2 regions of the Paenibacillus sp. LRG-1 genome follow, and region 1 is predicted to be linked to the other one. Evidence: riboswitches for the same ligand, from Rfam matches in the RefSeq annotation. Region 1 holds a riboswitch; the other holds the start of a gene.

Evidence for each region. Region 1 has a riboswitch for thiamine pyrophosphate ahead of tenA (thiaminase II). Riboswitches for the same ligand answer to the same signal wherever they lie in the genome.
Region 2: linked by a shared signal. The riboswitch ahead of ACUUJN_RS04675 (ECF transporter S component) and the one ahead of tenA (thiaminase II) in region 1 are both predicted to bind thiamine pyrophosphate.

Annotation. Positions count from the first base shown of each region.
Region 1 covers NZ_CM170126.1:4,666,167-4,673,739, forward strand. Annotated here, with positions in the region: gene ACUUJN_RS20575 (glycosyltransferase family 4 protein) at 1-214, opposite strand, end outside; gene ACUUJN_RS20580 (polysaccharide biosynthesis protein) at 198-1,463, opposite strand; gene ACUUJN_RS20585 (glycosyltransferase) at 1,468-2,589, opposite strand; gene ACUUJN_RS20590 (NAD-dependent malic enzyme) at 3,095-4,816, shown strand; TPP riboswitch at 4,909-5,011, shown strand; gene tenA (thiaminase II) at 5,148-5,837, shown strand; gene thiM (hydroxyethylthiazole kinase) at 5,912-6,754, shown strand; gene thiD (bifunctional hydroxymethylpyrimidine kinase/phosphomethylpyrimidine kinase) at 6,751-7,573, shown strand, end outside.
Region 2 covers NZ_CM170126.1:1,035,552-1,043,124, forward strand. Annotated here, with positions in the region: gene ACUUJN_RS04665 (polynucleotide kinase-phosphatase) at 1-1,002, shown strand, start outside; gene ACUUJN_RS04670 (TatD family hydrolase) at 1,023-1,820, shown strand; TPP riboswitch at 1,865-1,974, shown strand; gene ACUUJN_RS04675 (ECF transporter S component) at 2,224-2,820, shown strand; gene ACUUJN_RS04680 (ABC transporter ATP-binding protein) at 2,820-4,283, shown strand; gene ACUUJN_RS04685 (energy-coupling factor transporter transmembrane component T family protein) at 4,258-5,049, shown strand; gene ACUUJN_RS04690 (methionine ABC transporter ATP-binding protein) at 5,189-5,914, shown strand; gene ACUUJN_RS04695 (methionine ABC transporter permease) at 5,907-6,578, shown strand; gene ACUUJN_RS04700 (MetQ/NlpA family ABC transporter substrate-binding protein) at 6,856-7,573, shown strand, end outside.

The sequences.
Region 1 (7,573 bases):
CTTTTCGAATATACGTAATACCGTCAATAATTTCATGCTCAGGCATCCCCTCAAATTGGGGTGAAAAATGAATGAACTGGAAACGTCCTTGCTGTGAGCGTTTAAGCATTTCATGGGTAAAAATTTCTGCTCCCCCGCTTTTAGGTGAACGAATGTCACGCCAGGAAAGCAATAGAACTACGGTTTTACCGTCCTGTTCATGTATGGTATTCATGGGGTAAATCCCCCTTTATCTTTATTTTGAACAAATGCACATAGGCGTCTATCACAAAGTAGAGAGCCATAACCCCGTAAACTATGAACTCAGATAGCAAAAAATCTACCGGATCTGTGTGGGCAATATGAAAGGCTACTAATAAAGCCGCGGCTCCTGCCATCAGACTGAACATAAATTTTCGTCTGCCCACCAATACGTGCACATGCACAAAAAACAGCACGATGGAAAATAGCCAGTACACCCATCCTCCCCATGGAATATAGGCCTCGGCCGATTGGTAAGAGGCTCCGAATAATATGGGAATAGAGGAAGGGAACACAAAGGTCGTGCCCACATATACACAGATTGCAGCTATAGCCATTAAACCGGCATAGACGGCAATCAACTTGCCCAAAGCTTGGCGGTCATGCCCCTGCGCACCGATCTTTGGAATAAAGGCAGCAATTAGACTATACGAAACGTAATAGACCAACTGGCTGTACTTCAGCGCAATGGCATAGCTGCTGGCCTGCTCAGGAAAGTAATGCTGTACATACAACATGTCGATGGAGATACAAAACAAAATGAATAAATTCGTCATAAGGCTATCGGTGAAATCCTGACCCAATGATTTCCATAGCCCAGAAGGGATATGTTCTCCACTGTATGTGAATAAGGACAAGCCACGAGCCGAAACGATCCAGCCGTGGAGCAGCGACAGCAACATTCCTCCACAGCTTGCTAACAGTAGGGCTTCCAGCTTTAACCCCAGTGCAGCCAGAACAAAAAACAGGCTCAGCTTCCCTAATACCTCAATGTAATAGTTCACATTGAGCGCCAACATGCGTTCCCTGCCCTGTAAATCTCCGCGGCACGAACTTACAAGAATATGCAGTCCGATCAAGCCATACAGCATGAACAGCGGGCCGGATTCGACGCCTAATAGCGAACGCAGTAACGGATGAAAGATGAGTAAAATGATCATGGCAAGCACGGTTAGCACCAGAGGTGCTTTGAGTAATAAAGAACCGAGCGGTAAGCTTCGTAGCGCAAGCTTTTGGTCTCCCTTAGAGACCAGTTTGGCGGTTAATAGCTGGATGGATAAACCCAAAACGGATAAAAGTGCAAAAAGTGCCAGCAGCGCATTCGCCTGGCCATAAGCTTGTCCGGTAAGATACCAACTCGCTGCAATGTGGAAGAAAAAATTAAATCCGTTAAGCAGCACATTAAAGAGAGGGAACATCAACGATCGCAATCGGTTGTTCACGTTGTTATCTCACCCGCCGATCCAGTCGCCAAATATCAATGATGGAGCGTAAAAAACGAATAGAATCCTTCCAGACATGAATGTGCGATCCATCGCGGTCAATACATTTGACGGGTAATTGCAGCACACGAAGCTGGAGTCGCTTGGCAATAAACATCATTTCTAGATCCAGCGCCAGTCCGAGCTGTTCCTTTAAATGCGGAAACATCCGTTTTACTGCAACCGAACTCATCACTTTAAGCCCAGTCTGCGAATCTACCACACCTGTTGGTAAAAAAGGACGGGAAATGACCCGCTTACCAAAGCTGACAACAGATCGCAATAAAGATCGATTCTCGGCGGTCATATCCTTGGTTCCGATCACGACATCATAATAGCCCTGCTGAACAACATTAATCATTCTGGCAATATCCTCAATAAAAAAGGAGTCGTCCGCATCCACAAATACGTAGTAATCCGCACCTATGGTCCGCATCCCTTCCAGATACGTCCCTGCCTTACGTGTATTGCGTCCCAATTCCCTTGTTTGAAGCAGCGGGCTAAGATTCTGATTAATCCTGTTTACGGACAAGTCCGTTGCTGCCTCCAGCGCTTTAATCAAGGCATTGGTACCATCGTGGCTGCCATCATCAATGAGATAAATCGAACCTTCAATAATATGGCTGCGGATAAAGGCTTGCAGTCGTTCAGCAAAGGTTTTGACATGAACAAAACGTTGCTCTTCGTTATATACAGACAAGATAAATGCAATATGTTGGCTTTTGGTCGAATACTCGGGATAGAGCAAGCTTTGTATTTCCGAAAGCATTTCTTCGGTGTCATTGGCTTGCCAAAATAGCAGCCGCAAACGGCCTACTCCGGTGATTTGCACCATATGCTGATCACTGAACGGAATTGTTACATCCGTCACCAGTAACAATGGCATTTGCGGAAATTGGCTACGGATCTGATTGGCTTTCCGCACCGCCTGCCCCGGCTCCCTATAATCAATCAGGCAACAACATGCGTTCTCGTAGACTGAAGCTGCCTCCGTGTCCTCGCACTGTATATATTGGTAAAAACAAATCACATTGGGATAATCAATAGCCCTGTCGTTATCGCTAAAAATGGCTATAGGTCCCTGCACACAAACCTCTCCTTTTCCTCCGAATAGTTCTATTTTGTTGAAAAAGAATTAAGAATGTTTGCTTATAGGAGTTAAATTAATGTCCAAATACTTCATATTTCCTTAACAAAATAGCTGACACTCCATGATATATAAGGATATAAGAGAAGAAAAACTGATTTTCATATTTGATAAAAACAGAGTATTTAGACCTGATTCATTAGAACCAAAACCATCAGAATAAGTTAGCGCATCCATATCGAAAATTAGTTCTTTTAGATCAACAGAAGGAAGAATATATGGTTATTTTGTCATAGATAAATAGAAGAATAAAACAGATTCGCACGTCCATACTATGGACAACATGTCATCTTGAGGATTTTGCAAAAATCCGATAAGCGACTTTCAATGAACAAGATATAGATCGAAATGGTTTAGTTCGTCTATATCTTGCACTTCGGAGCGACTGAAATCGAATTTTGTGAAATCCTTACCATATGTAAATGAAGAGAAGGAAGGTCTTTCTATGGAAGCATTTTATGTCAATCGCGATGGGTCATTATCTACTCCATTACGGGGAAAGGATGTGTTGGCAAATCCTCTTTTGAACAAAGGTGTCGCTTTTACAGAAGAAGAACGCAAAGAGCTGGGTTTGGAAGGAATCCTTCCTCCAACCGTCCTTTCATTGGAGAAACAGAGCGTACGGGCATATCAGCAGTTTCTCGCACAACCCACCATGCTGCGTAAAAATGCTTCTCTCAACGACCTTCACAACCGAAATGTCGTACTCTACTACCGGCTGCTAACCGATCATTTGAGTGAAATGCTGCCCGTAGTCTACACGCCGACCGTAGGAACCGCGATTCAAGAATATAGTCACGAGTACAACCGCCCTGGAGGCGTATATTTGTCGATAGATAACCCGAACGGTATTGGACAAGCATTCCATAATTCTGGTTTGAGCGGCCATGATGTGGATCTGATTGTCGTGACAGATTCCGAAAGTATTTTGGGGATTGGTGACTGGGGCGTCGGGGGGATTAACATTGCTATTGGCAAGCTTGCAGTATATACGGCTGCGGCAGGCATTCATCCTGGGCGGGTGCTGCCAATTGTACTGGATGTAGGCACGAATAATGAAAAGCTGCTGAATGATCCACTGTACATCGGAAACCGCCATAAACGAGTTCGCGGAGAAGCCTATAACCAGTTTATTGATACTTTTATCAGCAAAACGTTAGCGCAATTCCCGAAGGCGCTTTTACATTGGGAAGATGTGGGTAGCGTAAATGCGCGCCATATTATAGGAAAATACGGTCAAAGCATACTCACCTTCAACGATGATATACAAGGTACAGGAGCAGTGACCCTGGCTGCGATTCTTTCGGCGGTGGGTGTCACCAAGACTCCGCTGCGTGAACAAAAAATACTTGTTTTCGGCCCAGGGGCTGCAGGGATCGGTAACGCTGATCAAATTCGGGGCGCTATGATCGAGGATGGCCTTTCCGTAGATGATTCATTCAAGTCCTTTTGGGCCTTTGATTATCGCGGGCTGTTAACGGAAGATATGGAAGACGTATTGGAGTATCAGAAACCGTATGTGCGCAAAAAGGATGAAGTCAGCTCATGGACCCGGTCGGGTGACGGCAAAATACCGCTACTGGAGGTCATCCGTCAGGTGAAGCCTACGATATTGATTGGAACTTCCGGTGTAGCAGGTGCCTTTTCTGAAGAGATCATCAAGGAGATGGCAAAGCATGTAGAACGCCCGATCATTATGCCCATGTCCAATCCTACAAACCTTGCAGAAGCAGTACCCGAGGATTTGATCCGGTGGACAGATGGCAGAGCACTGATCGCAACCGGAAGTCCTTTTGAGCCCGTTACCTATAACGATACAAATTTTGAGATTGGACAGGCGAACAATGCCTTTGTTTTTCCGGGACTGGGTCTGGGTGCGATTGTGGTTAAAGCCAAAAGGATTACCCCTGCGATGTTTACAGCGGCAGCAGTTGCTGTTGCCAATGGTGTAGATTCGAATACGCCTGGCGGTGCGCTACTCCCTCATATCCGAAAATTACGCGAAGTTTCGTACGCTGTTGCGATTGCGGTTGCAAAAGCCGCGATTCAGGATCAGGTAGCGCAGGCGCACATTTCAGATGTGGAACAAGCTATACAAGATGCAATGTGGAAACCGAAATATGCCAAGGTCAAAGCAGTGGAAAGTGTAATTCATCACCCTCACTAAGCCCAAAATACCTAACTAGAGGAAATTTAATATTTTGTACACTATGTTTGACATAGCATATGAACGAATGTACAGTAATAGTCAAAAGAATAGAAGTCCACTAGGGGAGCCACTATGGCTGAGACAAGAGCGTATCTTGGACCCTTTGAACCTGATCTAGTTCGTACTAGCGTAGGAAAGTGGAGCCTTCGTATATAAGGTTTCAAGCGTTTTTTGCGTATTGGGCCTATTGTTGAAGCCGCTCCATTTTTCCGGGGCGGCTTTTTAGCGTTGTTCCGGAATTATATTCTTACAGGACTTCTTGCTCTTCAATTTAATGGAGGTGGGGAAATTGAGTTTTACACAAGAACTCCGTCGGCAGGCGGACGGCATTTTTCAAGCGATTTTTGAGCATCCCTTTGTGAGAGGTATTGCTGAAGGAAGTTTGACAAGGGGACAGCTGATTCACTATGTAAAACAGGACTTTGAATATTTGAACGCCTACATGCGGATATACGGCATCGCAATCTCCAAATGCACGAATCGGGAGGACATGGCTGTATTTAATGAACAAATCTCTTTTATTCTGCACAGCGAGGTTCATCCGCATCAAAATTTCTGTGCTGTCGCAGGGGTGAGCTATGAAGAGTTGCAGGGATATCCGCTCGCTCCGTCGGCTCATCACTATATCCGTCACATGCTGACGGTTGCGCATGAGGGCAGCCTGGGCGAGATCTTGGCTGTGCTGCTGCCATGTATGTGGACGTATGCCGAGATTGGTCGCAGGCTGCTGGATGAAGTAAAGCCGGATGAGTCTCATCCGTTCTATGAATGGATGGGCTTCTATGGAGACCAGCTTGATGATACAACACTCAAGTTCCGAGAACGTGTAGATGCTTGGGCGGAAGGCGCAACGGCTGCTGAGCGAGAGCGGATGATTGAGCATTTTATACTGAGCTGCCAGCTGGAATATAAGTTCTGGGACATGGCCTATAAGCAGGAAGAATGGCCGGTCCAGATACAGGCAGCGGTCTTGGAATAGTCAGCCTGGCAATTCGATGCGTGAAGTACAGTTAATGCCCTGTTGAACCACCAACTATAGAGAGGATAATCATTATGAGTACATGGGAAAAAAGTTATTCGGATCTCCTGACGAAGGTACAAAACAGCAAACCCCTCGTTCACAATATGACCAATGTGGTAGTCACTAACTTTACGGCCAACGGCCTGTATGCATTGGGCGCCTCCCCGGTGATGGCCTATGCACCCGAGGAAGTAGCAGACATGGCAAAAATAGCGGGAGCCGTCGTGTTAAACATCGGTACGCTGAACCGCGAACTGGTGGATGCCATGATCATTGCTGGACAATCGGCGAATGCACACGGTGTTCCGGTCCTGCTAGATCCGGTCGGTGCGGGAGCAACGAGCTTTAGAACTGAGTCGGCACTGCGAATCCTGAGAAAAGTCAAAATCTCATTGGTGCGGGGCAATGCAGCCGAAGTCGCGCATATTGTTGGAGAAGCGCGTGAGATTAAAGGCGTAGATGCTGGTGACAGTGCTGACAGCGGAAATGTCGATCTGGCAATTCGGGCTGCTCGAACGCTCAATACAATGGTTGTCATTACTGGAAAAGAGGACGTCATCACCGATGGGGCCGAAGTACGAATGATTAGCGGTGGAGACGCGCTGCTCACGAAGGTAACCGGAGCAGGCTGCCTGCTGACCTCTGTGTTAGGTGCCTTTGCAGCTGTTGAACCCAACCTGCTGCTCGCAGGTACAGCAGGCTTGGCATTTTACGGTGCAGCAGCTTCCCGAGCCGCAGCACGTACCGCAGAGCTGGGGCCCGGCAGCTTCCAGATTGCCTTTCTCGACGAGCTCGCCAAACTACATACAGGTTCGCTAGAGGGGCATGTCACTGTCCGTGAAGCCGGAACAACCACAGCAGGTGGTGCGCGATGACAGACGTTCGTGTACCCAGAGCACTGACGATTGCCGGTTCGGACAGTGGCGGCGGGGCCGGGATTCAAGCCGATCTCAAAACCTTTCAGGAGCTTGGCGTTTACGGCATGTCGGCTATTACGGCCATTACCGTACAGAATACTTTAGGGGTCCACGGCGTATATCCGCTGCCACAGGAAGCAACAGCGGAACAGATCGAAGCTGTAGGATTAGACCTTGGAGTGGATGCCCTGAAGACTGGCATGCTGTTTAATGCGGGCATCATCCGTCTTGTGAGCAAGCAGATTCGAAAGTTCGGCTGGAAAAAGGTCGTCGTCGATCCCGTGATGATTGCCAAGGGAGGCGCTGAACTGCTGCAACTGGAAGCGGTGCAGGCTTTGAAGGACGACCTGCTACCCTTGGCCCTGGTCGTTACACCGAATATCCCGGAGGCAGAAGCCCTGACAGGGATCAGTATCCATACGATGGAGGATCGCCGCGAGGCTGCGAGACATATTAGCAGTATGGGATCAAAATTCGTTGTGATCAAGGGTGGCCACGCTGACGAGAGCGAGAGCAGCGAACAGATTGTGGACCTACTCTTTGACGGAACCGCCTTTACAGAGCTGAGCGGCAAGCGAGTACGGACTGTTCATACACACGGAACAGGATGCACCTTCTCAGCAGCGATTACCGCGGAATTAGGGAAAGGGATGTCTGTACCGGAGGCTATCTCGAATGGCAAAGCCTTCATCCAGGCAGCGATTGAGGAACCTTTGCAGCTTGGACAAGGACATGGACCCACCAATCATTGGGCCTTCCGCCGTCGTCAGGAGATGC
Region 2 (7,573 bases), 2.4 Mb from region 1:
TATCGCGGGCAAGGAGTACAAACGATGGTGGCCGAGAAAAAACATATGGGTAGCCGGGCTATTTTGCTATTATTCAAAAACGAACAGGCCGCTGTTCAATATGTAGGCTACCCGACATTGGGCACGATCTATAGTCGGAGTGGGAGAGCTTTCTTTGAACAAAGCCTTGGGAAGCAAGTGATGGAGAAGCTGAATGTGGATTTACGGACTGCTGGATATTTTGAACGGAACCAGACGGATTTTGTATTGCTGGATGCGGAAATTGTACCGTGGAATCTCAAGGCTCGGGAACTGATTGCTGCACAGTATGCGCATGTGGGGGAGGCAGCTCTGTTGGATCGCAGTAAGCTGGTAGACAAGCTGAAGCAGGCGAAGGTTGCAGGTCGAGAGGTTGGAGACTGGTTGGAGGAAATGGAACAGAAGTACGCGAATGCCGTAACGTTTCAAGAGGCTTTTCAAAAATATTGCTGGGATGTGGACGGTCTGGATGAAATTCGTATTGCACCGTTCCATACGCTGGCACACAGCGGAAAGACTTTTTTCGACCATTCTCATATTTGGCATATGGAGCAAAACCGGGAGCTGGCTGGGCTGTCTTCCCTGTTTATGGAGACAGAGTATCGCGTTATCACGGACGAAGCAAGCGAGGAAGAGGTCATTCGCTGGTGGAACGAGATGACAGAGGATGGTCATGAGGGGATTGTGATCAAGCCGGAACGCTTTTTGATGAAAAATCGGGACAAGATGATTCAGCCTGCAATCAAGGTGAGAGGCCGGAAGTATTTGCACATCATTTACGGTATGGATTATCTTGCCCCTGAGAATTTAAAGCGTCTGAAGCAGCGTCGAACGAACAAAAAGGAGCGTCATGCCCTGATGGAAGGAGCGCTTGGTATGGAAGGCGTGGAACGTTTTGTCCGCAAGGATACGGTAGATCGTATTCATGAATGCGTCCTTGCCGCGCTATCTCTGGAATCGGAGCCGATTGATCCGAGATTGTAGTTTGCGAAGGAGGGATTGAGATGGAAAGGGGTACACCGTTAATTGATATTGGCGTGAACTTGATGCACCGTTCGTTTCATGCGGATCGGGAACAGGTGGTAGAGAGAGCCGCAGCTGTAGGGATTTCACCCCTGATTATTACCGGGACCAGTGTCCGTAGCAGTCGAGAGGCTTCTCAGTATGCAGCACGTTATCCGGGCAAGCTGTATGCGACAGCTGGCGTGCATCCCCATGATGCCAAAGACTGCAGCGCAGATACGATCCAGCAGCTCCGCCAGCTGGCGAGTCAGCCGCAGGTCGTATCCATAGGGGAATGCGGATTGGACTATAACCGTGATTTTTCGCCGCGTGATGTGCAGCGCCGATGGTTTGAGGAGCAAATCCAACTGGCGGGTGAGCTTAATATGCCGTTATTTCTTCATGAACGAGATGCACATGAGGATTTTGTTGCTATGCTGCGGGAGTATCAAGGGCTTGTCGATAAAGCAGTGGTGCATTGTTTTACAGGCACGGAACAAGAATTGCATACGTATGTAGAGATGGGACTGTATATCGGGATCACCGGCTGGATTTGCGACGAACGGCGTGGCAAACATCTGCGTGAACTGGTCAGAGATATTCCCTTGGACCGTCTGATGATTGAAACGGATGCACCATTTTTGACCCCGCGTAATTTGCCCGTGAAGCCTAAAGAAGGGCGTAATGAGCCCATGTATCTCGCTCACATTGCTGCTACGGTTGCCGAATGTACAGGCCGAAGCATGATGGAGATCGAAATCGCCACGACGGAGACAGCCAAACGTTTCTTCGGATTATAGGATTGTCAAAGCCATAGATGTGGTATATATTATAGTGAATTAAAAAAGCATTGTCGGGAGCTTGAGAAAGTCAGGCTGAGAGGGTGGCCCTTGCCACTGACCGTGAAATCTGATCTGGGTAATGCCAGCGTAGAGAAACCAAGAACACTATACAGGAATGCCGCTTGTTTCGCGGTTGTCGATAGATACAATGTATGTCCTAGCATTTTACCTTGACCCTGACTTTGGCTTGGTATCAGTGTAGTAGCTTAGACTACTGGTTATATAAGGCATATCGACGAATGATGTTTTGTATGGTGCTTCACCTTTTACTGCGCATAAAGCTTGCCTGGAGATTCAGCTCCAGACAAGCTTTTTTTTATGGCCAAGAGGCCAATTATAAGGATAAGGGGAGCACGCAATAATGAATACTGCTGTAAGAGCGTCCAAAGGGTTGAAGCTGACTGATATTTTGGTCACGATTGTGATCGCTGTTGTGTTCGGGTTAGTCTACAAAATATGGGGACCTGCCTATGATTTGATGAAACCATTCGGTTTACACGCCGAGCAACTGATGTATGGCATGTGGTTTATGGCAGGCACGTTTGCTTATCTCATCATTCGCAAGCCGGGTGTTGCAATTTTGGCAGAGGTGGCAGCGGCAACGGTCAGTGCTTTTTTGGGAAGCGAATGGGGGATGTCCACTTTGTACTATGGCCTGCTGCAAGGCTTGGGAGCGGAGCTATTTTTTGCGGCTTTTCTGTATCGGAACGCAAACCTGTGGGTTGCTTCGCTAGCTGCGGCCGGGGCGGCTGTCGCTTCTCTGATTTTAGACTTCAGCTACGGGTATATTGATCAGCTTTCGACCTGGAACTATGTTTTGTATATCGGTTTTCGCATGATTGGCAGCATTGTGATTGCCGGGGTATTCGCGTTCTATCTGGCTAGGGCATTGGAGGTAACCGGAGTCACGCGAAGTTTGAGACCCGCAACGGAACAAGATTATAAGGGGCTGGATTGATGAGCCAGGCAACCGAAGATGTGGTGGCTTCGATCACCCGTCTTCGGTTGAAATTCCCCGGTGAGCAGGAGCTGCTTTTTCACAATATGTCTTTGTCTGTCCGCAAGGGGGAAAAGCTGCTGTTGCTGGGACCGAGTGGATGCGGTAAATCAACGCTGCTCCAAGTGTTAAGCGGTCTGATTCCACGCACGATAGAAGTGCCTATGAAATGCGATGCTGCTGTAATCCCAAGTGTCTCAGGTATTGTATTTCAAGATCCTGATACGCAGTTTTGTATGTCATATGCAGACGAGGAACTGGCTTTTGTGTTGGAAAATAATCAGGTTCCTCGTGAGCAGATGCGATCCCGTATTCGCGAGCTGCTGATACAGGTTGGTCTATCAACGGATGATATACACATGCCCATTGGCAGCATGTCACAGGGAATGAAACAGCGGCTGGCGATTGCGTCTGTGCTGGCTATGGAGCCAGAAGTGCTTTTTCTGGATGAGCCCACGGCTTTGTTGGACGAGGAAGGCACTACACAGGTGTGGGATACCATTCGAAACATTTCGGTAGACCAGACACTGGTGATCGTGGAGCATAAAATTAATGAAATTGTCCATGATGTGGACCGGATTGTGGTGCTTTCTGCTCAAGGGGAGATCGTTGCGGATGGAAGGGCGGAAGAAGTATTTCATGGGCAGCGGCAGGCATTGTCCGAGTATGGCGTGTGGTACCCGGGAGTATGGAGTGAATCGTCTTCGCCGCGTTGGAGTGAATCAGTGACACAGCAGAATGGTACGGGGAATGGTACAGGGATTGATTTGCTGGAGCTGGAACATTTTAGTGGCCTCCGCGGTTTAAGTTCAGTGATTTATGTGGAGCATGCGCAGGTGAAGCCTGGCGACTGGATTGGCGTGGTCGGTGAAAACGGGGCTGGCAAAAGCTCACTGCTGCTCTCCATGATGCGCTTACTTCGCACACAGGGACGTTATAGCGTGCGCGGAATTGAGGCAGGCAGTACGGAACAACTGGCAGAGCGTATCGGGTTCGCGTTTCAAAATCCCGAGCTGCAATTCGTAGCACACACCGTACGAAAGGAACTAGAGTATTCGTTACCCAAGAGCTTGTTCACCGTTGAACAGTGCCGGGAACGGGTCGATCGGATGCTCGTACAGTTCGGACTGGAGCGGCTGGACGAGCGTCATCCGTATCAGCTTTCATTGGGCCAAAAAAGGCGGTTGAGTATTGCTACGGCTATGATCCGTGAGCCGGAAGTGCTGCTGCTGGATGAACCGACTTTTGGGCAGGATGCGCGTAATACCTTTGTCATGCTGGATATGTTGGAGCAGCTGAGAGCGGCAGGCACGGCCATTGTGATGGTCACGCATGACCCGGAAATTGTCCGTCGATATTGTACCAATATATGGCGGATTCAGAAAGGGGAACTCCAGTATGAACCTATCCTTTCCCCATCATAAAACATGGCTGCATCGCGTGAATCCGGGCCTAAAGCTTGTTATGTTTTCCATACTGTTTGTGGTCGTTATAGTCATCCATGATCCGAATGTCATGTTTAATGTTGCGTGTGCTATGCTGCTGCTGCTTGTCTGGTCAGGCCATCCATGGAAGCGGCTGCTGCTGTATGGATCTCCCTTTATATTGGTGTTTATTTCAACCTCAACGGGCATGATGATGTTCGGCAAAGGGGTGACGACCTGGTGGACATGGGGCCTGATCCATATTACGCAGGAAAGCTTTTATCGGGGTATACATCTGGGCTTTCGTGCGCTGAGTATGGCGGCGGTAGGGTTGCTGTTTGGTTTAACGACTCGTCCAGTGAACCTTTTTTATTCACTGATGCAGCAATGGAGGCTCTCTCCGAAGTATGCGTATAGCTTTTTGGCAGCCATGCGGTTGATGCCCATGATGGTGGAGGAATTCCAGGCATTGAGACAAGCCCATCGTATTCGAGGTTTACATCAGCATGTGTCCAAATGGAATATGTATGCCACGCTTCGCAGGTATGCAATTCCGCTGCTCGCTCAAAGTATCCGGCGTGCACAGCGAATTGCTATTGCCATGGAAGCCAAGGGTTTTACCAATGAAACCAAACGCACGTATTATTATGCGATTGGCTATTCGGCTGTAGATATTGTGTTCATATTCTATTTTGTCATCATGCTTACGCTGGCTTGGGGACTCGGTATCTGCTTTCCTTACGTGGGGGTGTGGGATGTGCGTTAATTGTTGTCAAAAGGCTTTGCCCGTTTTCTGCTCTGTGGTATATTAATGCAATGGGAATTGACGGCTCGTACAGACCCGCCTGGGCTGGCGGGCTTATTACATTTTCCCTGAGAAATGGATCATCAGGAGGCCAGGTTTCATGATTACGCTGCATCAGGTAAGCAAGCATTATACCACCTCAAGCGGCCAATTTCATGCGGTTCAATCCGTGTCCCTTCAAGTGGAGGAGGGGGAAATTCACGGTATCATAGGTGCCAGCGGTGCCGGTAAGTCTACGTTGCTCCGGTTGATGAATGTATTGGAAAGGCCGGATGAGGGAAACGTGGTTGTAAACGGGGAAGATTTGACTCGCATGCCGGAAAAACGTCTCCGTGAAGCGCGGCGATCGATAGGGATGATTTTTCAGCATTATCATCTTGTTCACAATCGGACGGTCAGTGGAAATGTGGCAATGTCGTTGGAGCTGGCAGGTGTCGCGAAAAAAGAGAGAGCGGAACGTGTGCGCGAATGCCTGCAATTCGTCGGTTTAGCTGATAAAGCAGAACAGTATCCGGCACAACTGAGCGGAGGCCAAAAGCAACGTGTGGCGATAGCCAGAGCGCTGGCGAATCGACCTGCGGTGCTGCTGTGTGATGAGCCGACCTCGGCGCTTGATCCGCAGACGACCGCGGATATTCTGGGCGTGTTACGGGAGATCAACCGGGAACTGGGAGTTACCATTGTAATCGTAACGCACGATATGGACGTGGTACGCAATATTTGTACCCGTGTATCAGAAATGCGGGATGGGCAGCTGCTTTCAACGCAACGTGTAGTTGACGCTGCGGTAGGTTCAACAGCGGAAGCAGGTGAAGCTGATGAATGAAATGCTGAGCATCATTGTGCAATACCAGTCAGAGATATGGAAAGCCATCGGGGAGACGTTTATCATGGTGGGGATTTCTATCGCAGCAGCTGTACTGTTAGGGCTTCCGGCAGGAACGATTTTGTATTTGTGCGGCAAAGGGCAAAAATATGAAAATCGACTGCTGTTCACCTTATTGAACAGTGTGGTCAATGTCATCCGCTCGTTCCCGTTTTTGCTGCTCGTCGTGTTTATGATTCCATTTACACGTCTGGTCGTAGGGACGGCGCTGGGCACGATGGCTGCAACGGTTCCCTTGTCAGTGGTGGCCATCGCCTATTATTCGAGGCTGGTGGAGCAATCATTGCTTGAGGTGCCCAAGGGTGTAATTGAAGCCGCTACTTCTATGGGGGCATCCACCCTCCAGCTTATTTTTAAATTTCTGTACGTGGAAGCTCGTTCCGGGCTTGTACTGGGTTTGACCACGTCCACCATTAGCTTCATCTCCTACTCCACGGTGATGGGCATTGTGGGCGGCGGCGGGGTAGGCGATTTTGCCATCCGCTACGGTTACCAGCGTTTTGAAACAGGCTTGATGGCGTTCACCATCGTCGTCATGATTATTTTCGTACAAACGATCCAGTTCACCGGAAGCACCATATCCCGCCGGATCGACAAGCGGTAAGAGGTTAATGAATCTCTTCATTAACAATTGCACCACCTACTATGGGAAGTGAAAATGACTTTACAGTGTCTCAAAAGCGGAGCGGGCAGAATTGTTCTGGAGAAGCGTCAGCGTTCGCCTTTGAAATGGGATTCTAACCTATAAATTGTGTTACAAATCAGAGAGAATCCCATTTCAACAGCGATCAGAAGAACAATCTGCACGTGAAGCGGCTGCGGCTGTACTGTAACTCATTTTTATCTTCCCAATCACAATTTACTTGGAGGTTCCTCATCAAATGAGTCGGAAAAACAACATGAAAACGAACTTGAAACTACTCACACTATTTGCTGTCGTTATGCTACTGGTTGCCGGATGCGGTGGTCAAAAGCAGGCTGCTTCAGAAACACAGTCTAAAGAAGCAACTCCACAAAAAGAAGTGACCTTGAAAGTAGCAACGCTAATCCCACCGATGACAGATGTGCTGGATATCGTGAAGCCGCTGCTTAAACAGGACGGAGTCAATCTGGAAATCGTCGTGCTTTCAGATAATATCCAACCGAATAACGCATTGGCAAGCCATGAAGTGGATGCTAACTTCTTTCAGCATGCTCCTTTTATGCAACAATATAATGAAAGCAACAAGTCCGATTTGGTAGCGGTAAAACCAATTTACAATGCCATTTATGGCGCGTACTCCAAAAAATACAAGAACATTAAAGACCTGCCCGAAGGTGCGACCATTGCTATTGCCAATGACCCGGCCAATACCGGACGCTCTTTAGTAATGATGGAGCAAAACGGTTTGATCAAGCTTAAAGAAGGCGTAGGCTATAATGCTACACAGGCTGATATTATTGAGAATAAGAAAAAATTCGTGTTTAAAGAAGTGGATTTGTTGATGCTGGCGCGGTCACTGGATGATGTGGACATGGCTGCCATGTATCCCGCATATGCCAAGCCGCTCGGTCTGACACCGAAGAAGGACGCGCTGATTACCGAAAAAGACGATACGC